DNA from 4 places in the Halomonas sp. A3H3 genome. Region 4 is predicted to be linked to each of the others. Evidence: predicted binding sites of a transcription regulator. Region 4 holds the regulator's gene; each other region holds the start of a gene.
The links. The regulator sigma-54, encoded in region 4, starts transcription at its own class of promoters, with help from an activator protein. The targets are predictions, from matches to a motif close to TGGCACNNNNNTTGCTNT.
Positions count from the first base shown of each region.

Region 1: a site for sigma-54 is predicted at 4,161-4,178, ahead of HALA3H3_RS09650 (urease accessory protein UreD). Genes of this name have one in related genera too.
Region 2: a site for sigma-54 is predicted at 4,143-4,160, ahead of HALA3H3_RS24595 (sugar phosphorylase). Genes of this name have one in related genera too.
Region 3: a site for sigma-54 is predicted at 2,609-2,626, ahead of HALA3H3_RS09335 (P-II family nitrogen regulator). Genes of this name have one in related genera too.

Region 1 covers NZ_HG423343.1:2,159,194-2,164,844, reverse strand. Annotated here, with positions in the region: gene HALA3H3_RS09675 (urease accessory protein UreF) at 1-33, opposite strand, end outside; gene ureE (urease accessory protein UreE) at 23-550, opposite strand; gene ureC (urease subunit alpha) at 709-2,424, opposite strand; gene HALA3H3_RS09660 (urease subunit beta) at 2,421-2,741, opposite strand; gene HALA3H3_RS09655 (urease subunit gamma) at 2,895-3,197, opposite strand; gene HALA3H3_RS09650 (urease accessory protein UreD) at 3,235-4,119, opposite strand; gene HALA3H3_RS09645 (diguanylate cyclase) at 4,347-5,651, opposite strand, start outside.
Region 2 covers NZ_HG423343.1:5,426,907-5,432,557, reverse strand. Annotated here, with positions in the region: gene HALA3H3_RS24610 (TRAP transporter small permease) at 1-431, opposite strand, end outside; gene HALA3H3_RS24605 (TRAP transporter substrate-binding protein) at 516-1,205, opposite strand; gene dsbG (thiol:disulfide interchange protein DsbG) at 1,342-2,124, opposite strand; gene HALA3H3_RS24595 (sugar phosphorylase) at 2,344-4,110, opposite strand; gene nrdR (transcriptional regulator NrdR) at 4,322-4,813, shown strand; gene ribD (bifunctional diaminohydroxyphosphoribosylaminopyrimidine deaminase/5-amino-6-(5-phosphoribosylamino)uracil reductase RibD) at 4,810-5,651, shown strand, end outside.
Region 3 covers NZ_HG423343.1:2,092,501-2,098,151, forward strand. Annotated here, with positions in the region: gene HALA3H3_RS09325 (TonB-dependent receptor) at 1-1,866, opposite strand, end outside; gene HALA3H3_RS09330 (accessory factor UbiK family protein) at 2,010-2,357, opposite strand; gene HALA3H3_RS09335 (P-II family nitrogen regulator) at 2,702-3,040, shown strand; gene HALA3H3_RS09340 (ammonium transporter) at 3,086-4,333, shown strand; gene glnK (P-II family nitrogen regulator) at 4,524-4,862, shown strand; gene HALA3H3_RS09350 (ferredoxin--NADP reductase) at 5,017-5,651, opposite strand, start outside.
Region 4 covers NZ_HG423343.1:5,106,361-5,112,011, reverse strand. Annotated here, with positions in the region: gene pmbA (metalloprotease PmbA) at 1-964, shown strand, start outside; gene HALA3H3_RS23255 (HPr family phosphocarrier protein) at 981-1,250, opposite strand; gene rapZ (RNase adapter RapZ) at 1,296-2,228, opposite strand; gene HALA3H3_RS23245 (PTS sugar transporter subunit IIA) at 2,316-2,786, opposite strand; gene hpf (ribosome hibernation-promoting factor, HPF/YfiA family) at 2,791-3,099, opposite strand; gene HALA3H3_RS23235 (RNA polymerase factor sigma-54) at 3,197-4,609, opposite strand; gene lptB (LPS export ABC transporter ATP-binding protein) at 4,739-5,488, opposite strand; gene lptA (lipopolysaccharide transport periplasmic protein LptA) at 5,500-5,651, opposite strand, start outside.

The DNA.
Region 1 (5,651 bases), 2.9 Mb from region 4:
TTGGCTTTCTAGCGCAGTGAGTTCAGTGGGCATGGTGGTGCTCATGCGAGTGGTCATGATCGTGGTCGTGTGAATGACCGTGCGAATGACCATGTGAATGTCCGCCACCTACTTGGTTATAAGCACCCGGCTCCGGGTCGAACGTTGCGTTGTGGTGCTCTAGTTCGGCACCTAACAGCTCGGCGAGCTCTTCCAACACGTGATCCGGCGGAAAGCGCACCCAGCCGCCCTCTTCATCTTCACCCAGCGCCAGCTGTACGTGGCGATTGCCAAGATGGTAGGCCAGCCGTGCCAGCGGTAAGCCAGCACTCACTCGCGCGGTAACCACCGGTTCTACCGCGGCGCAGACACGCACCACTTCGCCGCTTTCGGCTTTTAGACCTTCGCCGCTGCGCAGCACCGGGCCGCGATCCAGAAACAGACCCAGTTCGCGACCGCTATCGCTTTGGGCTTTTAAGCGCCCTCGAATACGTAGCTCAAAGGGCAGCGTGAGCGTATCGCTAGCAGCGCTCTCCTCCACTGGCCCTAAACGTTCTATCAGTTTCAGCATTGCTATCGTCCCATTGAAATTTTCGCGGCCTAGCCGGGGTAGCTCTACGTGAGGGCGCTGTAAATACATCCTTGTAAGCTACTTTTGCCATCCATGGCAAAAGACCCTCACTACGAGCTACCCCGGTTAACCTGACTGTGGAGGTGTCGCCCACTTTTTCAGAACAAATGGTAGCGCTGGGCCAGCGGCAGTTCAGTGGCGGGCTCGCAGGTTAAAATTTCGCCATCGCAGCGCACTTCGTAGGTTTGCGGGTCGACGGTTAATTCTGGGCAGGCATCGTTTAGCTTCATATCCTGCTTGCGCACCTGGCGCACGTTTTTACATGCCGCTAGCTCGCTATTAAGCCCGAGGGTCTCTTTGATGCCCGCATCCAGCGCGGCCTGGCTGACAAAGCTGAGTCGGGTTTGGCTCGCCGCACGGCCGAAAGCACCGAACATATAGCGGTAGTGCACCGGCTGGGGGGTCGGAATCGAGGCGTTGGGGTCGCCCATGGGCGCTGCCGCAATCATGCCGCCTTTGATCATCATCGCTGGCTTGACGCCAAAGAAAGCCGGTTTCCACAGCACCAGATCCGCCAGCTTACCGACTTCGATGGAGCCGACTTCGTGAGCGATGCCGTGGGTGATCGCCGGGTTGATGGTGTACTTGGCGATATAGCGCTTGGCGCGTAGGTTATCGGCGCCCAGGGCTTCATCTTCCGGCAACAGGCCGCGCTGCACCTTCATTTTATGGGCGGTTTGCCAGGTGCGGCAGACCACTTCGCCGACCCGCCCCATGGCCTGGGAGTCAGAGGCGATCATCGAGATCACGCCCAAGTCGTGGAGGATATCCTCGGCGGCGATGGTTTCCCGGCGAATGCGTGAGTCGGCGAAGGCCACGTCTTCGGGGATATTGGGATCCAGGTGGTGGCACACCATCAGCATATCGAGGTGTTCGTCGATGGTGTTGACGGTGTAGGGCCGCGTTGGGTTAGTGGATGACGGCAGTACATAGGCTTTCGAGCAGGCGGTGAGGATATCCGGGGCGTGGCCGCCGCCCGCGCCTTCGGTGTGGTAGGTGTGAATGCAGCGCTCTTTGAACGCGGCCAGGGTGTCTTCCACAAAGCCCGATTCGTTTAGGGTGTCGGTGTGGATCGCCACTTGCACATCGTAGGCATCCGCCACGTTGAGGCAGTTGTTGATTGAGGCGGGCGTGGTGCCCCAATCTTCGTGCAATTTGAGCCCCATGGCGCCCGCTTGGAGCTGGAGCTCCAGGGACTCAGGCAGGCTGGCGTTACCTTTGCCCAGAAAGCCAATGTTCATGGGCATATCGTCCACCGCCTGGAGCATTTTGCCGATGTGCCATGCGCCGGGAGTACAGGTGGTAGCGTTGGTGCCAGTCGCCGGGCCGGTGCCGCCGCCCAGCATGGTGGTCACACCGCTCATCAGCGCTTCTTCGACCTGCTGGGGGCAGATAAAGTGAATATGGGAATCAATGCCGCCCGCGGTCAGGATCTTACCTTCGCCGGAGATGATTTCGGTGCCGGGGCCAATGACGATTTCAACATCAGGCTGTACGTCAGGATTGCCTGCCTTGCCAATCGCGGCGATGCGACCGTTTTGAATGCCTACGTCGGCTTTGACGATACCCCACCAATCCAGAATCAGCGCGTTGGTAATCACGGTATCCATTACCGTGTCGTCGGCGCGCTGGCTTTGACCCATGCCGTCGCGGATGACTTTGCCGCCGCCGAACTTCACTTCATCGCCGTAGTGGGTGGCATCCTGTTCGACTTCGATCCAAAGCTCGGTATCGCCCAGGCGCACGCGGTCGCCCACCGTGGGGCCATACATATCGGCGTAGGCTTGCCGACTGATCTTGTTAACCGGTTTCATTGTTTACCTCCGTCGAGCGCGCCCATGACATCGCCGCGAAAACCGTAAATTTCTCGCTTGCCGACATAGGGAATCAACGTGACTTCGCGGGTCTGGCCAGGCTCAAAGCGAATCGCCGTGCCTGCGGCCACGTCCAGACGAAAGCCTCGGGTTTTATCGCGATCAAACACCAGCGCCGGGTTAGCTTCGGCGAAGTGGTAGTGGGAGCCGATCTGGATCGGGCGGTCGCCGGTATTGGCCACCTCGACGCTAATCCGCTCACGCCCCGCGCACAGCTCGATATCACCTTCTTTTAACTTGTACTCACCGGGAATCATTTGGTTGCTCCTTTGTTTTTTTGTGAGGTGTTAGGCGAGAGGTGTGAGGTGTAAAGAGAGAGGTATGAGGGGTGCGTAACCCACTACTACTCACCCCTAACTATTCACTCCTCACCCCTCACAATCCACCCCTCACCCCTCACAATTAACCCCTCACACAATTGGCGTATGGACAGTGACCAGCTTGGTGCCGTCGGGGAAAGTGGCTTCCACCTGCACTTCGTCGACCATCTCGGCGACACCGTCCATCACATCCTCACGGCTAAGGATTTCGCGACCATAGCTCATTAAGTCCGCTACGCTGCGGCCATCCCGGGCGCCTTCCATAATCTCGAAGCTGATCAGCGCCACCGCTTCCGGGTAATTGAGTTTTAAACCACGCGCCTTGCGGCGCTCCGCCAATTGGGCGGCTGAGAACAGCAGCAGCTTGTCTTTGTCTCTTGGGGTTAATTCCATGGAATGTGTCTCCAGCAGTGCATCGCAGTGATGCTAATTAGGTTAGCCAAATTCGTGGTGTATGTGCTTCACGCTCGATCCAGCGGGGGCGCAGCAGTTGCCAAGCCTGTTCGCATAACGCCCAGGCTTCGTTACGCGAGTTGCCTAAATAGCGCAGCAGCAGAACACCGTGGCGGACGGTGACCGCCCAGCGCGGGTTATCCGGCAGCGCTTCACGCAAGGCTTCAATGGCAGCAGGCGCGTCGGCAATCCCCACTGCCCAGAGCGTGGCCTGCACCGTGGCACCGCCCTGCCCCCAGCGCCCGGCAAAGCGTGGGTGTAGTGGGTCTAGCGGTTGGCGCTCTAGCCACAGCGGTTTGCCATCCAGGGTTAAGCGGAAGTGCTGCTCAATACGCCCGGAAACATAGGGTAAGTCGCTGGCCGGGCGGCCCAGTGCCATCACTTCCCAGCCCAGGCAACGGGCGCTGCCGTGAAGGTCAATTTGGGTGCGCTGTTCACCCTTGGAACCATCAAAGGCGATGGTCTCCTGGGGCAGCCACTCCAGAGTCGCGCCATCTTCAACGCTCAACCGGGTATGCTGCGTCCATGCCACGCCCTGGCTGTCGGCTTTATAGAGTTTATTGGCAGCCGGGGTCGTCAGCAGCGCATGGGCACCGCTCTCTACATGGGCACTAATGGTAAGCGCATCGCCGCTGACTAGCCCGCCCGGCGGGTGAAGCACATAAACATGGCAAGCCTCACCGCTTCCTTCGGGATAGAAAGGGCGCTGCACCCGCAGTGGCCCTTGATGACGCGCCTGCACCATGCGAGTGGCGCCGTCACGATGAGCGAAGGTGAGTGCTAACGAAGCTGCCCAATGGCGGCCTGCATCGAAGCGGTGGCCAGAGGCAATGTGTGGTTTGGCGAGTTCGCACAGGATCATGGGTTGCTACCGCTTCCTTTTCACTAAGCCTTTGACATAGGTAAGCAATTAATGCGCCAAAATGGTGAAAAGCCCTGCTGTGCGGTCAATGGTAGGGATGAACGGCGGTGACTGGCAGTGCTACGCATCTAGGCGCACCAAAACAGCACCACATCAGACCTCAAATGCACCAAATAAATGCACTCACTACTTGCTTAGTGCTCAGCCTACACTCACTCTTCACACCATTACTGCACAACGACCCGGTCACGCCCGCCGCGCTTCGCTTCATAAAGGGCCTGATCAGCACGCTGCAGGGAGTGGTGATAGTCTGGGTGACCATCGTGAAGCGTTACACCCACGCTAATCGTCACGTTAAGCAGCGTATCGGCACCGGCGAGCATCGGCTCCTTAGCCACCGATTGGCGTAAACGCTCAGCAAATAACCGGCTGCCGTCATGGTCAGTATTGACCAGCACAATCAAAAACTCCTCGCCGCCCATGCGAAACACGTAATCACCCCCACGGGTGGAGCGATCAAGGATGCTCGCCACCTGCTGCAGCACGTTGTCGCCGGCGTCGTGCCCATGGGTATCGTTGATCGATTTGAAGTGATCGATATCTACCATCAACAGCGCAAAGCAGTGCTCCGAGTGGCGGGCAATGTCTATTTCGCGACTAAGCACCACTGACAAAAACTTGCGGTTGAGCAACCGGGTTAAGCTGTCGCGCCCTGCATCCAAACCGGAGGCGCGCTCTAATACATTGTCGAGCAGCATCAACACCGTACGGGCGGCATCACGAATCTCGCCCAGTGCCTTAAGTCGCTGGCTAGCATCTTCATGCATCAGCACTTCCAGCCACTCACGATCCACTTGCTGAATATGGCGTGAAATAGTGGCAATCTCCGGCACGCCCTCGAACGCATGGCACGCTTTATGGAAGTACCACAGACCAAAATCGGAATTGGATAACCGCGGCAGCGTGGCGATATCCTGCTGGGCAGCTATGGCAAACATCAGCGCATTCTCCCAATTCAACAACGCCGAACGCTGGCGTTCACGCTCGTCGCCAATGCTCTGGGTGAGTGAAAACAGCTTGTACGCCTCTTCAGTGCGCGCATTACGGTCACTGGCCACCGAGTAGGCGTGGCTCATGATTTCCATGGCCATATCAATATGGTCGGAGACGTACACCGAGGCATCCCCCGGCGATAGCGGGCTTTTGAACGTGGCGTTGATCTGTTGATAAAACACCTGCTTAAGCTGCCGCGCTCCACTTAGCACCAGGTTGACCGGAATATCGATGCGGGCATGCACCTGCCCCACTTTTTCCTGCTGCTCAACCAGGGACTCAAAATCGGCGTGCTCAACGGCAAACATGGCCTTCAGCCAGCGCTGCATTGAGGGGTGTAAACGCTGCTCCACTTGATCGTTGGAGAGAAACAGCGAAGCATGCGGGTCTTCCAACATCACCCGGTAAAAGTGGTCAGCAAAGCTTTGCCCGTGGTGCTCTACCAACGTCTCGACTGCTTGCCGCAACGGTTTGGGCGT
Region 2 (5,651 bases), 320 kb from region 4:
CGAATACCCATTAAAAGAGCGCCCACCGGAATGGCCAACTGAACGATCCACATGGGCGCTTGTAGAGCAGAACTCACCTGACCAAACCGATGGGTTTGCTCGGTTAACTGGAAACCGTAAACCACCAGGAAAAGGCAAAAAGCGATAGAAACCGCATGAACTAGCAACTCTATCCATTTCGCCATGAGGGGAGGACTAAACCTGCGTAGAATATCGATCCCAATATGAATCCCTTGCCGTGCAGCAACGCTCGCGCCAAGCAGCACCATCCATACAATTTGGTAACGCACCAGCTCCTCAGCCCATGAAAAACCATCGTTAAACACGTAGCGTGCAATGACGTTGGCGAAAAGAATGAACGAGGCGGACAAAATCAGCAGGCCAATCAAAACCTCCTCGGCACGCGATATTAGGCGATCAAGTTTGCGCATAGCGAACTCCACCAGCGATGAAAACAATGGGGAAGGAAAGGGCTATCGGGATCACCGATCAGCCCTTTAATGGGTGAAGCGCGACTATTCGGCATCAGCAATGGCTTGCTGGAATTCCGCCATTAGATCTGCGCCAATTTCATTGGCAAACTCATCGTGCACCGACGCTGTCGACTCTCTGAAAGCCGTCAGTTGGGCATCATCCAGTGTGCTCACGTTAGTGCCACTGGCTTCGATAGTGGCAATGTAGCCCGTTTCACGGCGGGCGGTTTCTTCACGCTGGAATACGGTGGTTTCACGTGCAGCGTCCGTCAATAGCGCCTGATTCTCAGGGCTTAAGCTATCGAACCAACTCTGGCTAAACAGAAATGCATAGGCTAGATAAGCGTGATTGCTGATAACCACATCCGACTGCACTTCATAAAATTTCATTTGTGTAATCGATACCAGCGGATTTTCCTGGCAGTCGACAATGCGTTGTTGCAGCGCGTTGTAGGTTTCGCCGAAGGCAATCGGTACCGGGTTAGCGCCCATCGCTTTAAACTGTTCCATGATGATAGGGCTTTGCATCACGCGTACCTTTTGGCCTGCGAAGTCTTCCGGGCCATTAACGGGTTGGTCGCAGGTAAATTGCTTGAAACCACTTTCCCAAAAAGTAACCCCCTTCAGACCCACCTGTTCCACAGTCGCCAATAGATCATCACCGGCCTGCCCATCAAGAACGGTGTGGGCGATATCGGGAGAAGGGAACATCGGCATAGGGGCGGTCAGCATGGCTGACCGGTCCCCTGCCACAAATTGCTGCACTACGTTCGCAATGACAGGTGAAGGATTTCAATGACATCACCTACGTCATTGCGAGGAGCGTAGCGACGCGGCAATCTCAGCTAGCGGTGGCAGGCTAAGTTCATCAAGGTGTTTCACTGCCCATCATCTCGATCAGCCGCTCATCACTGGGCATACCCTGAATACGGTCAAGACGCACGGCCCCGTTCTCTGTTTCACGCTGAAAAACGGAAGTGGGGGTTGCATATAGGCCCAGCTCTTCGAACAACTGGTTATTGGCGTACACCTGCTCTTCAATTTCTCTCGGTTGGGCACTAGCTTCGATTTCCTGCTGGCCGCTTTCATGGGCATGCAGTGTCGCCGCTGGATCGTCGGCGCCGAGAATAGCGGCTGCTTTTCCAGGGCTGTCGGGTGCTAAGATACCTACCATGATATGGCGTAGCTGCACCTCACCTGCTTCCACCCAGGGGCGAACGTCTTGCCACATTTGACGGCAGTAGGGGCAGTTGGCATCCGTGAAGGTGTAAATCACCCGGGGGGCATCCACATTGCCGTCCTGTACCCAGTGGCTTTCGCTTAATAGCTGCCATGTTTGTGCCTCTAGCGGTGCACGTACATGCTCATCCAGTTGCGCTTCGGTAAGGTCATTCCCCTCATTATCCATTAGTGTACCCACCACGGCGTGCTCGCCATCCGGCGTCAGGTAAATCGCCATGTCCTGGCCCTGCACGCTGGCGCCGTAGCCGCGCAACCCTCCGGGGGCATCGAATTGACCATGAATTTCCAAGCCTTGGTCGGCAAGTGCCTGAATAGGGGCGGGTAGCTCATCGGCATAGCTAGCAGAGGTGCCGACCAATCCTGCCAGCAGGAGAAAACCACTTATGCCAGCGTGACGTTTTAAGTGCATTGCAGCGCCTTGTTTGAATAAGAGTGAGAGGCTAGAGATTTAATAACCGCCGCCTTAGTGCTGGCAATCCCTAAAATAATGCCGTGTTGCGATTATCGCAGCACAACATTATTTAGGGATTATGCGCTTTATAACTGGGGCAATATGTCGCAACTTACGGTTTTTGAAGTTTACGGTTTTTGAAACTTTAGATTTCTCAATGGTATTAACGAAATGGTGTTAACTATCCGCTACCAGCCAACGCACCGCGTAAGGCGGCAGCGAACCTTCGGCGCTCCAGGGGTTAGCAGGATCCAGCGCTTGCCAGGCGTGTTTTTCAAGTGCCTGGGTAACTGCCTCACCCATATTCTCTAAAGGAAGCGGTAGGTCGGTGACGTTATACAGCGCTAGCAACCGGCGACCATCGTGGAGCGGGCCGCGCTCTACTGCCAATAGTTCCGGTGCTGAGACCACAACCCGTTGAGCGGCATTGGGGTGAAAGCAGGGCTCCTTGCGGCGCTGGTCTAATAGCCGGTTTAAGGCGTGGAAAACATCGTGAGTGGGCGTCGACGGGCTATCGAGTAGGAGGTCAAGCTCGCTACGCTGCCAGCGCCGGCGGTTGATCGAACGTAGCCGCCCACTGCGCTCAACGCCTTCCACGTCATTGAGTGTGCCAGTTAGGGTGTGAATATACAGCGCGGGGATACCTTGCAAACTCAGCATAATTGCTTGGCTGCATAGAAAACGCGCTACCTGCCACGGGTCGGGGCCGCGGCGGGTGCCGCGCATGGCTTCAAACCAGGTGATATTGATCTCATAGGGCGTATCGCTTCCATCGGGGTTGCTACGCATGCTGACAAAGCCTCCGAAACGGTGCATCAGCTCCAGCAGCGCATCCCGCTCGTGATCGGGCAATAAACCTTCCAAGGGGCGAACGCCAATGCCGTCGTGGCTGGCCGTAAAGTTGAGGTAGGTGCATTGGTCGGGCAGTACCGGAAGGCTGGCAAGCCAGGTCTGTAAGGTGCACGCTTCGCCCCGGGTGAGGGTGTGCAATAGCAGCGGGGGGAGGGCAAACTGATACACCATATGGGCTTCGTCGGGGTCCCCCGCTGGCAACCGATCCAAGCCAAAATAACTGATATTTTCCTGGTGGGGCACATTGGTTTCGGTGATTAACAGGGTACCTGGGGCCACGTGATCCACAATCGCTCGTAGCAGCCGCACCACAGTGTGGGTTTCCGGCAGGTGAATGCAGGCAGTACCCAGCCGCTTCCACAGAAAGGCCACCGCATCCAAACGTACAATCCGCGTTCCTTGCTCCAGGTAGAACAGCAAAATACCCACGAACTCCAGCAGCACATCCGGATTTTCAAAGTTCAGGTCAAGCTGGTCTTCGGAGAACGTCGCCCACAGGTAGCGGGTGCCACGCCGGGTGGAAATGGGCACCAGCAGCGGGCTGCTGCGTGGGCGCACCACCTGGGAGACATCGGTCTCTGGATCGACTTCGATAAAGTAGTCGCGGCCGGGCAGGCTGCCGCTCAGGTAATCCACAAACCAGAGAGACTCCCGTGAGACGTGATTGAGCACCAGGTCGGCCATTAAGTCGTAATGGCTGGCGAGTTCGCGGATGTGCGACCAATCACCAAGATCGGGGTTCACTTCCCGGTAGTGGATCACCGAAAAGCCGTCGTCGCTGCTCCAGGGAAAGAAGGGCAGTACATGTACACCGCTGATGCGATCGCCCAACCGCGCTTGAAGAAAATCGCTAAGCACTGCCAACGGCGGCACACCATCTTCAATAATCGAGTCACCGTAGCTGATCACCCACTGATCTTTTTCGCTCCAAGAGGGTGCATTTTTAGTGCTGGTTCTACCGGAGCTGGATGAAAATGGGGCAAGCGACTGAAAATGCGCTAGACGCTGGTTTAAACGGCGCTGCACTTCCCCCGCCCTGGGGCCATAAAGGTGGCTGAGGTAGTCGTTAACGGTCTGCTCAAAGGGGGGCATGGGTAGCTCCTGATAAACAATCTGCCACAAACGCTGCAGCTTGTGTGCCAAATCGTTACAATACGAGGTTGATACCGCGTTTAAACGCTAAGATACATTAGCTTGTGGCAGTTACTACTGCTAAAACGCTATTAATAGCACACACATTGACAGGTTATAACACGCTAACTCGTGCGGTACGCCGACACGAGCTGACAACAGGTTGACCGCCATGCATTGCCCTTTTTGTGGTGCAAACGATACTCGAGTGACTGATTCGCGCCTGGTAGCGGATGGTGATCAGGTACGCCGTCGACGCCAGTGTGCGAGCTGCCAAGAGCGCTTTACCACCTACGAAACCGCAGAATTGGTAATGCCGCGGGTGGTGAAGTCCGACGGCTCCCGCGAGAGCTTTAATGAAGCCAAACTGCGGGCAGGTATGTTGCGTGCGCTGGAAAAGCGTCCGGTCAGTGCAGAAGCCATTGAAGCGGCGGTAGAGCGCATCCGCCAAACCTTACGTGCCCGGGGCGATCGCGAAATCAACGCCCGTGATATTGGCGAGTCGGTCATGCAAGCGCTTAAAACCCTCGATCACGTAGCCTATATCCGCTTTGCTTCGGTATATCGCAAGTTCCAGGATCTGGATGAATTTCGCGCTGAGATTGACCGGCTGTCCCAAGAGCCCTCTTCCCGACTGGGCCATGGCAGCGAGTCGTCAAAATGAGTGCTGTCTTTAGCCAAGCCGACCACCGCTATATGGCGCGGGCGCTGCAACTGGCGCAAAAAGGCTTATACACCACGGATCCCAACCCGCGGGTCGGCTGTGTGATTGTGCGTGACGAGCAGATTGTCGGTGAAGGCTTTCACCTGTGTGCCGGTGAACCCCACGCCGAAATTCACGCGTTGAATGATGCTGGTGAGCAAGCCCTGGGCGCGACCGCGTACGTCACCCTGGAGCCTTGTTCCCACACCGGCCGCACTGGCCCCTGCGCGGTGGCGCTCCAGGAAGCGAAGGTGTCGCGGGTAGTGGTTGCCATGGTGGATCCGAACCCGCAGGTGAGTGGCCGCGGTATTCGTCTGCTTGAAGAGGCGGGTGTTGAGGTGGCGGTGGGGTTATTAGAGAGTGACGCGCGCGCTCTGAATCCCGGCTTTATTGCTCGCATGACCCAGCAGCGTCCCTTTGTGCGCCTGAAAATGGCGATGAGTCTAGATGGTCGTACCGCCATGGGGTCGGGGGAGTCTCAGTGGATCACCGGGCCTGAAGCACGCACCCAGGTGCAGCGGCTACGGGCACGCTCCAGCGCGATATTAAGCGGCGTTGAGTCGCTCATTATGGACGACTCTCGGCTGACGTTACGAGCAGAGCAGTTACAGCTGAACAACGCAGACCAAGTGGTTCACCGCCAGCCCCTGCGGGTGATTTTAGATACCCACTTGCGCCTACCTCTGGCGGCAGCCTGTTTAAGCGAGCCTGGGCGTACGCTAGTGATCACCACATCAGACCACTTGGAAGAGAAGCGGGAACGGTTAACTCAGGCGGGCGCTGAAGTACAGGTGTTGCC
Region 3 (5,651 bases), 3.0 Mb from region 4:
AGAGAGCGATGCATAGCGGGCGTCACGCTTCTCCCACTCCCCTTGGTCGTTCTCCTGCTCGGAACGCACCAGGTGCAGAGTGCCCCCTGCCTCCAGGCCATTATCAAAGTAACGGGTCACGGCGCTTTCCAGGCCGAAGTCGCGTTTCTTCTCATCGACGACGCTGACGCTTAAATCCTCGGCATTCTCTACCGCTTTGTCCGACCAGGCGTAGTAAAGCGCTGTTTGGGTCGTCCAGTTGCCACCCTGGTAGCGCCAGCCTAGCTCTATCTGATCCGTCTCGATGGCAGATAACGGGTTGTTATCGACACTTACGTCGGGGCTCTTGCCGTAATATTTGGCAGGATCTGGCAGTTCGAAGCCCTGGCTAAACTGCAGCCAGTTCTGGTGACCGTTGCCGTAGTCGTAGAGGGCGCTGGCATTGAAGAGCGTTGCTTCATAGTCATTCTCGCCGCCAGGAATCCCCTGGAATTCATCCACCTCGACGTCCATATGCTGCTGCCGCAACCCTGCGGAGAGCTTGAGCGCCTGGGTGGCCTGCCAGTCGCCCTGGAGGAAGCCTGAAAGCCCGTCCACTTGATAACCGGGGTAGCGAGGCTCAACCCCCGATGCCTGCTGAACCAGGCCGCCGGAAGCATCCGATATGTCGGTATCGAACAGCATCTGGCTGGCATCGAAGGTTTCACGATCCAGATCGAGGCCGTAGGTTAGCGAAACGTCATCACCCAGGCGCGATTCAAACAGCGCTTTGATGCCGCTTAAATCGGTGTTTTGTTGCGAGGCGCGAAATTGCAGGCCGTCGGCGACTGGGTAGGGAAATGCCTGGAAGCTGGACTCCTCCTCCCGGTGGAATGCCTGCAGGTAGAAGTTTTGCCCCCACAGGTTGGCGTGGTGATAGTTGACGTTGACGAGCTTACGGTCGGTTTCCGGATCGCGCTGTGAACGGTAGCCATCGCGAATTTCGGCATCGTTCAAGTTGGGCGTGGCAGCGTCGAGGTTGGGAAAGTAAACACCCCGGTCACCTTCATAGCCTGAACGGTACAGCTGGGCACCCAGTTCCAGACTCTGTTCATCGGTCAAGCGGAAAGAGAGGTTGCCCAATACATCAATGCTGTGATTATCCTGTAGGTCGGTCTGGGCGATATCGGGAAAGATTTCCTGGCCGCTGCCGTCATAGTGGCGGCCGTTGTCGCCAATGGCGGTACCCAGATAGCCTTGAACCCGCTCGTTACCACCGCTGATGGATTGTGCGAGGCGTCGATCTATGTCATCGCTGTTGTTGAAGCCGGTGGTGATGCCTGCTTCAGTACGCCAGTTCAGGCCTTCTTCACCTTTGCGGGTAATGATATTGATCAAGCCCCCCGTAGCACCGCCGCCATACAGGCTGCTGGCGCCGGAAAGCACTTCCACGCGCTCAATATTGAAGGGATCGATGGCATCGAACTGTCGGGAAAGCCCACGGGAACTGTTCAGCGATACGCCGTCGATGAGCACCTGCACGCCCCGGCCTCGCATGTTTTGCCCATAATTGGTGCGCCCTTGAGGCGCCAGATCCAACCCCGGTACCAGATGCCCCAATGCTGTCTTTAGGTCTGCACCATTGCGGGTCTGCTGTTGCAGCATCTCTTTGTCAATTACCCATACAGCACCGGGAATTTGACTGATCTGACTAGGAGTGCGCGATCCAACGACCACCATGGTCTCGTCGGCGCTAGACGCAGTATTTTGGGCGAAAACGCCATTGGAGAAGCTCAGTAACAGGCCGGTGCCAACAAGCCCAGATATTGAAACAGACGACGGCGAAAAGAAAGGCTTTGCAAAAGGCAGCTTTGCAACAGATAGGTTTGATAGTGACAGGGCGTGCATAGTGAACAATCCGCAGACGGTAAGAAAATCAAAGGCGGAGAGTATCACCACGAAAAACAAAGTCAACGATAGTGATTCGTATTTATTTTGCGGTGCGCGCAGCAATAGGCCATTTCCCTATTGCTGCTAATGAAGCTTGAACGTTAAGCGGGTTTATTCTTCTCGTCTTCTGCATCTGATTCCGGCGCATGCTGCTCTGGAACTGGTGGGGCTTCAGCTTCGAGCGGCGTGGACGTCGTTGGCGCGGAGGCATCAACGGCTGCTTCAAGGTTAGCGACTTGGCGCTCTAACGCCTCTACCCGCGAACGGGTGCGCTGCAGTACATCCATTAAAATGTCGAAATCTTCCCGTGAGACAAGCTCCAGGCGGTCGAAGGCGCCACGCACGACTTGCTGCACGCCCTTTTGAATATCTTCTGGCGCCTGGGAGGCGTTTTGTAAACGGTCACCAATCTGCTGGGCCAAGCGGCTAATACGGTCTTGAGGCGCCATCGTTCTCTCCTAGATAAACCTGCTTTAAATATTGCTTACCGGTAAGGATACGCAACAGTTGGCGAATTCGCATGTATCGCGTGCTTTTACTGCTTAACCCAGGGTGTGCATCGAAATAGAGCAGGCTACTTTTGCTTACGCTCTTTTTTGGTGCAATAGCGGTGGTGTGAGAATGGATTTGCTCAGATTTAGCTCTGAGCTGCACTTTTGATGACGGCTAATTGGCTGACTTATAAGCAAAAAAAGTCAGCTGGCACAGTATGCGCATTATCGGTTCAGGTGCTTATTCTGGCGGCTGTGCCGCTACCAATCTAGCAGGACTTATCCAGCAGGGGAGATCCGGGATGAAACTCATCACCGCTATCATCAAGCCATTTAAGCTCGACGACGTTCGTGAGGCATTGGCCGACAACGGCGTTCAGGGCATTACGGTCACTGAAGTTAAAGGTTTTGGCCGTCAGAAAGGGCATACCGAGTTGTATCGTGGCGCGGAGTACGTCGTCGACTTTCTACCCAAGGTAAAAGTGGAAGTGGCCGTAGACGACGCCCGTTTGGAGAGCGTATTGGATGCAATCTGTAGTGCGGCTAACAGCGGCAAGATCGGTGACGGCAAGGTGTTTGTGACACCGCTTGAAGACGTTATTCGGATTCGGACAGGCGAGCGCGGTGCAGACGCCGTTTAACGCTGCTTTTTCGGATCATTTCTATAGTTCAACGGGGAACTTACAATGAATGAGTTGACTGATCTGAGCTACGCGCTCGATACGTTCTACTTTCTAATTTGCGGTGTGCTCGTCATGTGGATGGCGGCAGGCTTCTCCATGTTAGAGGCGGGCTTAGTACGCTCCAAAAACACCGCTGAGATACTGACCAAGAATATCGCGCTGTTTGCCATTGCCTGCACCATGTATCTGCTGGTGGGCTACTACATCATGTACTCCAGCAGCGCTGGCGGCTTCCTGCCCAATCTGGGCTTCTTGATTGGCGCTGAAAACAGTGTGGATGCGGTTACCGCAGGCGGCGATGACGCGCCCTACTACTCCATGCGTTCTGACTTCTTCTTCCAAGTCGTGTTCGTGGCAACCGCCATGTCAATTGTGTCGGGTGCCGTCGCTGAGCGTATGAAACTGTGGGCATTCCTGGCCTTTGCTGTGGTAATGACCGCGTTTATCTATCCGGTGTCTGGCTACTGGACTTGGGGTGGCGGCTGGTTGTCTGAAGTGGGCTACTCTGACTATGCGGGTTCCGGCATTGTGCACCTTGCCGGTGCGGCGGCTGCGTTAGCGGGTGTGATCGTGCTAGGCCCACGTAAAGGTAAATACGGTAAAGACGGTTCTATCCACGCTATTCCCGGTGCCAACATGCCGCTGGCAACGCTGGGTACCTTCATTCTGTGGATGGGCTGGTTCGGTTTCAATGGCGGTTCCGAGCTTAAACTTGCGGCTGTCGATTCTGCTAACAACGTGGCTCAGGTGTTTGTAAACACTAATGCAGCAGCGGCAGGTGGTGTGATTGCGGCACTGATCCTGGCCAAACTGTGGTTCCGCAAAGCTGACCTGACCATGGCATTGAACGGTGCCCTGGCTGGCCTGGTGGCCATCACCGCCGATCCGCTCTCTCCGACCGCACTGAGCGCTACCATTATCGGCGCGATTGGCGGCATCATCGTGGTCGCAGCCATCGTCACCCTCGATAAAGTGAAGCTGGATGATCCGGTCGGCGCGATCTCGGTTCACGGTGTTGTCGGTATCTGGGGCGTGCTGGCAGTGCCGCTGAACAATGACGGCGCATCATTCGGTGCCCAGATCATCGGTATCGTAGGTATCTTCGCTTGGGTATTCCTGGCCAGCCTGGTGGTATGGCTCATCCTGAAAGCCATCATGGGCATCCGGGTTAGCGAAGAAGAAGAGTATGAAGGCGTTGATATCGCTGAGTGCGGTCTCGAAGCCTATCCCGAATTTGGCATTAAGAAATAAACAGCGGCATTAAGAAATAACTTAATGCTGACCTAGTGAGCTGGCGTGCTCCTTCTGGCCTCCCCTTAGTGGGAGGCTTTTTTATTCTCTGCCGATAGCGGTGTATGCTGGTAGTTAGCGGTTAACGGCTGCAACATTCGCAGCCGTTCAACCCGACCCCATCATGGCCACCCAGTTAGAGGATATGGTAATGAAATTGATCACAGCGATTATCAAGCCGTTTAAGCTCGACGACGTACGCGAGTCGCTCTCCGATATCGGCGTGCAGGGTATTACGGTGACGGAAGTGAAGGGCTTTGGGCGCCAGAAAGGGCATACCGAGCTGTATCGTGGTGCTGAGTATGTGGTGGACTTCCTGCCCAAGGTGAAGCTGGAAGTCGCCGTGGACGACGACATGGTCGAGCAGGTGATTGATGCCATCACCCAGGTGGCGAACACAGGTAAAATCGGCGACGGCAAAATCTTTGTGATGCCGCTGGAGCAGGTGATTCGTATCCGTACTGGCGAAACGGGCAAAGACGCGGTTTAACGGTGAAGGGTAAGGTGTGAATGGTAAGTAGTGCCGAGTAGACAAAGCCCCTGTGGATGCTCTCCCCAGGGGCTTTGTATGAGTGATGCGATCATTCTGGCGGCTAAACTTTTTTCTATTCACCACTCACTCATTACGATTCACTATTTACGTCTCACTTCTCGACAAACGCACGCTCGATGACGTAGTCGCCCGGCTCGCCCATGCGCGGCGAGATATTCAGACCCAGCTCGTCAAGTAGCGCGCTGGTATCGTCCAGCATGGCGGGGCTGCCGCAGATCATCGCGCGATCCTGGCGCGGATCAATGGGCGGCAGGCCGGTGTCTTCAAACAGCTTGCCCGTACGGATATGGTCGGTTAGGCGCCCCATGGTGTGGAACTCCTCCCGAGTAACGGTGGGGTAGTAGACCAGCTTTTCAGCGATGTCTTCACCCAGGTATTCATGGGCTGGCAGCTCTTTGGTGATAAAGTCGGCGTAGGCCAATTCAGAAACTTCCCGCACACCGTGAACCAGCACTACCTTCTCGAAGCGCTCGTACACTTCAGGATCCTGGATCAGGCTCATAAACGGCGCCAAGCCGGTACCGGTGGAGAGCATGTAGAGGTTGCGGCCCGGCAGTAGGTCATCGCATACCAGCGTGCCGGTGGGCTTGCGGCTAACCATGATCTGATCGCCTACTTTCAGGTGCTGAAGGCGTGAAGTGAGCGGGCCGTCGGGTACTTTAATGCTGAAGAACTCAAGGTGGTCTTCGTAGTTGGGGCTGGCAATGGAGTAAGCGCGCATCAGCG
Region 4 (5,651 bases):
CTGGGCGCTCACAACGGATGAGGCGATTGAGTTAGCGCTTGCCTGCGAGCAGGCGGGGCGAGACGTTGACGGCATCTCACAGTCAGATGGCGCGTCTCTCTCCAGTGGCGAAGGGGTGCGCGTTTACGCCAATAGCCACGGCTTTTTAGGTACCCAAAAGGGCAGTAGTCACTCTCTTTCTTGCATGCTGATTGCCCAAGACGCGAGCGGTATGCAGCGTGATTATGACTACACCTCTGCCCGTGACCCCAAGGCGCTACGTGACCCCGCTGAGGTGGGGCGCGAAGCCGCGATGCGTACGCTGCGCAGGCTAGGTGCTAAACGGCCGCCAACGGGCACCTTTCCGGTGCTGTTTGACCCATCGTTGGCCAGTGGCTTGGTTGGCCACCTGCTCGGTGGGTTAGCCGGTGGTGCGCTTTACCGGCAGGCCTCGTTTTTGTGCGACCGGCTCGGTACACCATTGTTTCCCGACTGGTTTAGTCTCGAAGAGCGGCCAATGGAGATTGGCGCCACGGCAAGCTCACCGTTTGATGGCGAGGGCGTGCAAACGCGCAATAATCGCTTTATCGATCAGGGACGCATTGCCAGCTATATGCTCTCTTCTTACAGCGCTCGTCGTCTCGATATGCAAACCACGGGCAATGCCGGTGGGGCACGTAACGTGCGTTTAGCAACGCCACTGCAATCACGCGAAAGCTTGTTGCAAGAGATGGGGCGGGGTATTTGGGTGACTGAGTTGATGGGCCAAGGTGTCAACGGTGTGACCGGTGACTATTCCCGCGGTGCAGCAGGTTTTTGGGTCGAAAATGGAAAGGTGCAGTACCCGGTCGAAGAGTTCACCATTGCTGGAAACCTGGAGCGGATGTTTGCTGGCTTAGTAGGTATTGGCGATGACACTGATACCCGTGGCAGTGTTCACACGGGTAGCTGGTTGATTGATGCCATGACCGTGGCGGGGGACTAACAAGTCAAGCGGCGGCTTACTGATCCTCCTCAAAGCGGGCGTCGAACAGCGCTTGAATCGCTTCAAGCGCCTGTTCGGCGTCATCGCCTTCGGCGGTGATTCTAAGCTCGGTGCCACAAGGTGCGGCAAGCATCAGCAGTGACATGATATTGGCGGCGTCGGCGGCCTGTTGCTGTTTGTAAACGCGTATGTTTGCCGTGAACTGTTGGCCGCATTTGACCAGTTTTGTCGCCGCGCGAGCGTGTAGCCCGCGTTGATTGGTAAGTGTAAGTATGCGTTCTGGCACCCTGGTTCCTTTTCGCCGAGTGGTGTCATTAATGGATAGACGCGCTTAAGAGGTCTCTGGCCGCTCGTTAGGTGTGGAAGCGCTGACGAGGGGAGCGGCCAACTGTTCGCTTATGGTGTAGTGCAGACCCAGTTCGCGGTGGCGAAGTTGAACTTCGCCCATGCTAGGAGTCAATTTTTCCGCTAACTTCTCGGCCATATAGACCGAGCGGTGCTGGCCACCAGTACAGCCAATCGCGATAGTCATGTAGCTACGTTGGCTATTCTGGTAAGCGGGTAGCCAACGCTCTAGCCAGGCCAAGATGTCGTCGCTCATGGCATCAACAATCGGATAGCTGTTCAAAAAAGCCACGATTTCCGCGTCGCGGCCAGTGAATTGGCGCAGCGTTGGATCCCAGTACGGATTTGGCAGGCAGCGCACATCGAAGACCAGGTCGGCGTCTAACGGTACGCCGCGTTTATACCCAAACGATTCCAGCGTTAGCGTCAGCTTGTCGCGCCGCTGATGGGCTACTTGGTCGGTAATGCGACGGCGTAAATCGTGCACCGATAATCGTGATGTATCGATCAATAGGTCGGCCAGATCGCGAATATCCTCTAGCGTCGTCTCTTCTTTATTGATCGCCTCTTCCAGCGTCATTTCGCTATCGCGGGTCAGCGGATGACGGCGACGCGTTGCTGAGTAACGCTCAAGCAGTATGCGCGCATCGGTGGTCAGGTAAATAACTTGAAAGTCGATTTTACGCTGGCGCAACTCGTCTAATAAAGAGGGCAGGCGCTCCAGAGCTCCCGGCAAATTGCGGGCATCAATACTCACCGCTAAATGTGCTCGGTCGCCCTGGTCACGCAGTTCATCCACCAACGACCCCAGCAACATAGCTGGGAGGTTATCAATCGCGTAGTAGCCAAGATCTTCCAGCGCTTGCAAGGCGATAGATTTACCTGACCCGGAGCGGCCGCTAATGATCACCAGTTGCATAGAGTCTCTCTTTGCTTTGATCAAGCTGCGTTGAGGGTGGTGAGCGGATAACCTGCTGTGATCTGCCCTGAACAGGGTTTCAGACCCTTAGGCCGCTGATTGCTCGCGAATTTTGGCGGTAATCAGCTCAAGCAGTTCGCGCTGGCTGGCTGCTTTACGCAGTTGCTGGCGCGTGTCCGCATCATTCATGATGGTCGCTACCTGACCCAGCAGTGAGAGATGCGTGTCATCTGCCTCTTCGGGTACCAACAGGACAAACACCAGATCTACCGGGTCGCCGTCGATAGCGTCAAAATCGATCGCTTCAGCCAGTTTCAAAAATCCAGCGATAGGGGCGTTGCAGTGGGGGCTACGCGCATGAGGAATAGCCACGCCGTTACCAATACCCGTACTACCTAAGCGCTCGCGGCCGATTAAACGGCTAAACACTTCTTGGCTGTCCAGGCTGGGGATATTTTGGGCGATAAAGGTGCTGTAAAACTCCAGCACCCTTTTTTTGCTGCCCCCGGGGACGTCGAACAGAACGCGTTCCGGGGGGAGTATGGTTTCCAACGTCATTGAATTAACGCACACCGGCGCCTTGGGCGCGAGCTTGTGCTTTTTCCTTGTGTTTAACGAGTTGACGGTCGATTTTGTCCGCTAGTGCGTCGATAGCGGCGTACATATCACTGTCTAGGGCTTCCGCATGTAAGTCAGCACCTGCGGCGTGCAGCGTACAGGCGGCCTGCTGGCGCTCTTTCTCCACTGATAAGGTGACTTGCACCGTAGTTATATTGTCGTAATGGCGCTCTACACGCTCAAGCTTTTCGTTGACATAGTCACGCAAGGCGTCAGTCAGTTCTACGTGATGACCAGTGATATTTACTTGCATTGACGTGCTCCTTATCCATCGGACTGTACTTCGATTGTAACCCTTTTTGCCGCGTTGCAAAGCCCTTGTCGAGAGTTTCCCTGAAACGTTAACGAAGTTAGCGCAAACGACGCCGTTCACTGGAAGAGGGAATGCCCATGGCTTCACGGTATTTCGCCACCGTACGACGCGCCACTTGAATCCCTCCTTCGCCTAATAGCGTCACTAAGCGGCTGTCTGAAAGCGGCTTGCCGGGCGGCTCCTCTTGAATCAGTTTCTTGAGTCGTGCACGGATGGCGGTGCTGGAGTGGCTGTCGCCATCTTGACCGCTCACCTGGCTTGAGAAAAAGTATTTGAGTTCAAACACACCACGGGGTGTATGGATATATTTTTGCGTCGTTACCCGTGAAATAGTCGACTCGTGCATCTCCACGGCTTCGGCAATGTCGGCCAGTATCAGTGGTTTCATGGCTTCTTCGCCGTGCTCTAAAAAGCCAATCTGGCGGGTAATGATTTCGCGACCAACACGCAGCAGCGTATCGTTTCGGCTAGAGAGGCTCTTGATCAACCAGCGCGCTTCCTGCAAGTGCTCTTTGAGAAACTGGTTGTCATCGCTTTTATCCGCACGCTTAATCAAGCTGGCGTAGTCGGGCTGAATGCGCAGCCGTGGCAGGGCCTCGGGGTTGAGCTCTAAATGCCAGCCTTCATTATCGTGGCGGACGACTAGATCGGGGGTGACATAGCTGTCATCGGTGTCGCCGTAGGCGCTGCCTGGGCGTGGGTCTAGGCTGCGAATAAGCAGGATGACATCGGCCAGCTGTTCGTCGTCGAGCCCTAGACGGCGTTTCAGCAGACGCATATCGTCTTTGCCAAGCGCTTCGAGAAACTGCCGCACCAAGCGGCGGGCGGGAACCAGCAGTGGCGTATCATCGGGGAGAGCTGCGAGCTGCAGCATCAAGCACTCACGCAAGTCACGGGCAAATATGCCGGTCGGCTCAAACTGCTGGAGCTTGAGTAGAATGGTTTCCACTTCGCGCTGGCTTAGCCCGTCAATGCCCTGGGCACGAAGCCCTTCACGGATGTCGTTGAGCGGCTGGGTCAGGTAGCCGTTGGCGTCTAGCGCGTCGATTAAGCTTTCCGCGACAAGCTGCTCGCGAGCGCTAAAATCGGTCATGGCGAGTTGCCACAGCAGGTGGCCATGAAGGCTCTGCCCGGCTGCCTGGCGCTCAAAGTCGGGGCCTTCGCTGCTGCCCCCCTGGCTTCCCATATCTTGATAGGTATCTGACCAGTCGCTATCTACCGAGAGCTCAGTAGGGATGCTCTCTGACCACTCTTCTTCCTTAGGCTCGCTGACAGCCTGTTCACTAAATTCATCTTCCTGCTCCAGCATGGGATTGGCATCGAGGGCCTGCTGAATTTCTTGACGAAGATCCAGCGTAGAGAGTTGCAGCAGCGCAATGGCCTGCTGCAACTGGGGCGTCATGGTCAGCTGTGTGCCGATACGCAGTTGGAGAGAAGCTTTCATGACCATCTGAGAACCACTCGTTAATCAGAATGCTCCACCCTAGTGCGAGTGAGTGCTTGGCGCAAGTGCAATAAGCATGCCATTGGTCGTAAAGTTGTTTTAAAGCGCTATTTAGGGGTGATTAAGGCAAAAACATTACAGGCGAAAATCGGCGCCCAAATACACATCCCTTACTTTTTGGTTGGTGAGAATCGAGGCGGGCGAGCCACTGGCGATGATTTGCCCATCGCCGACGATATAGGCGATATCGCAAATGTCTAGTGTTTCACGCACGTTGTGATCGGTGATCAGCACGCCGATATGGCGCTGTTTCAGTGCACGAATGATGGTTTTAATCTCACCTACCGAGATGGGGTCAACGCCCGCAAAAGGCTCATCGAGCAGAATAAAAGCGGGCTCTGTGGCTAGCGAGCGGGCTATTTCTACACGCCTGCGCTCGCCGCCCGAAAGGCTCATGCCCAGGTTGTCGCGAATATGGGTGATATGGAAGTCTTCGAGTAGCGCTTCCAGGCGCTGTTCGCGATCGCTGCGGTTAAGCTCTTTGCGGGTCTCGAGTATCGCCATAATATTCTCGGCAACCGAGAGTTTGCGGAAAATAGACGCCTCTTGAGGTAGATAGCCAATCCCCGCGGCTGCGCGCTCGTGCATGGGGGCGCGCGTTAAATCCACATCGTCGATACCCACCTTGCCAGCGTCGGATTTGACCAGCCCAACAATCATATAAAATGAGGTGGTTTTGCCCGCGCCGTTGGGGCCCAAAAGGCCAACGACACTGCCTTGGGATATCTCCAGATTGATGTCTTTGACCACTCGGCGGCGTTTGTAGCTTTTAGCCAGGTGGTGGGCATAAAGGGTTTTGATCGGCGCAGTGTCAGCAGTGGCCACAGCTAGGCTCCCTATTGTTCAGGCTGAAGGGTCATGCGTATGCGCTGGGGCTCGCTGCCATCAACGTCAGAGCGCGCTTGAATCACTTCTCGGTCAATAAAATACTCAAGGCGACCGCCACTAAAGGTGTCCTCTTGCTGGGTCAGTTCGGCTTGGTCGATCA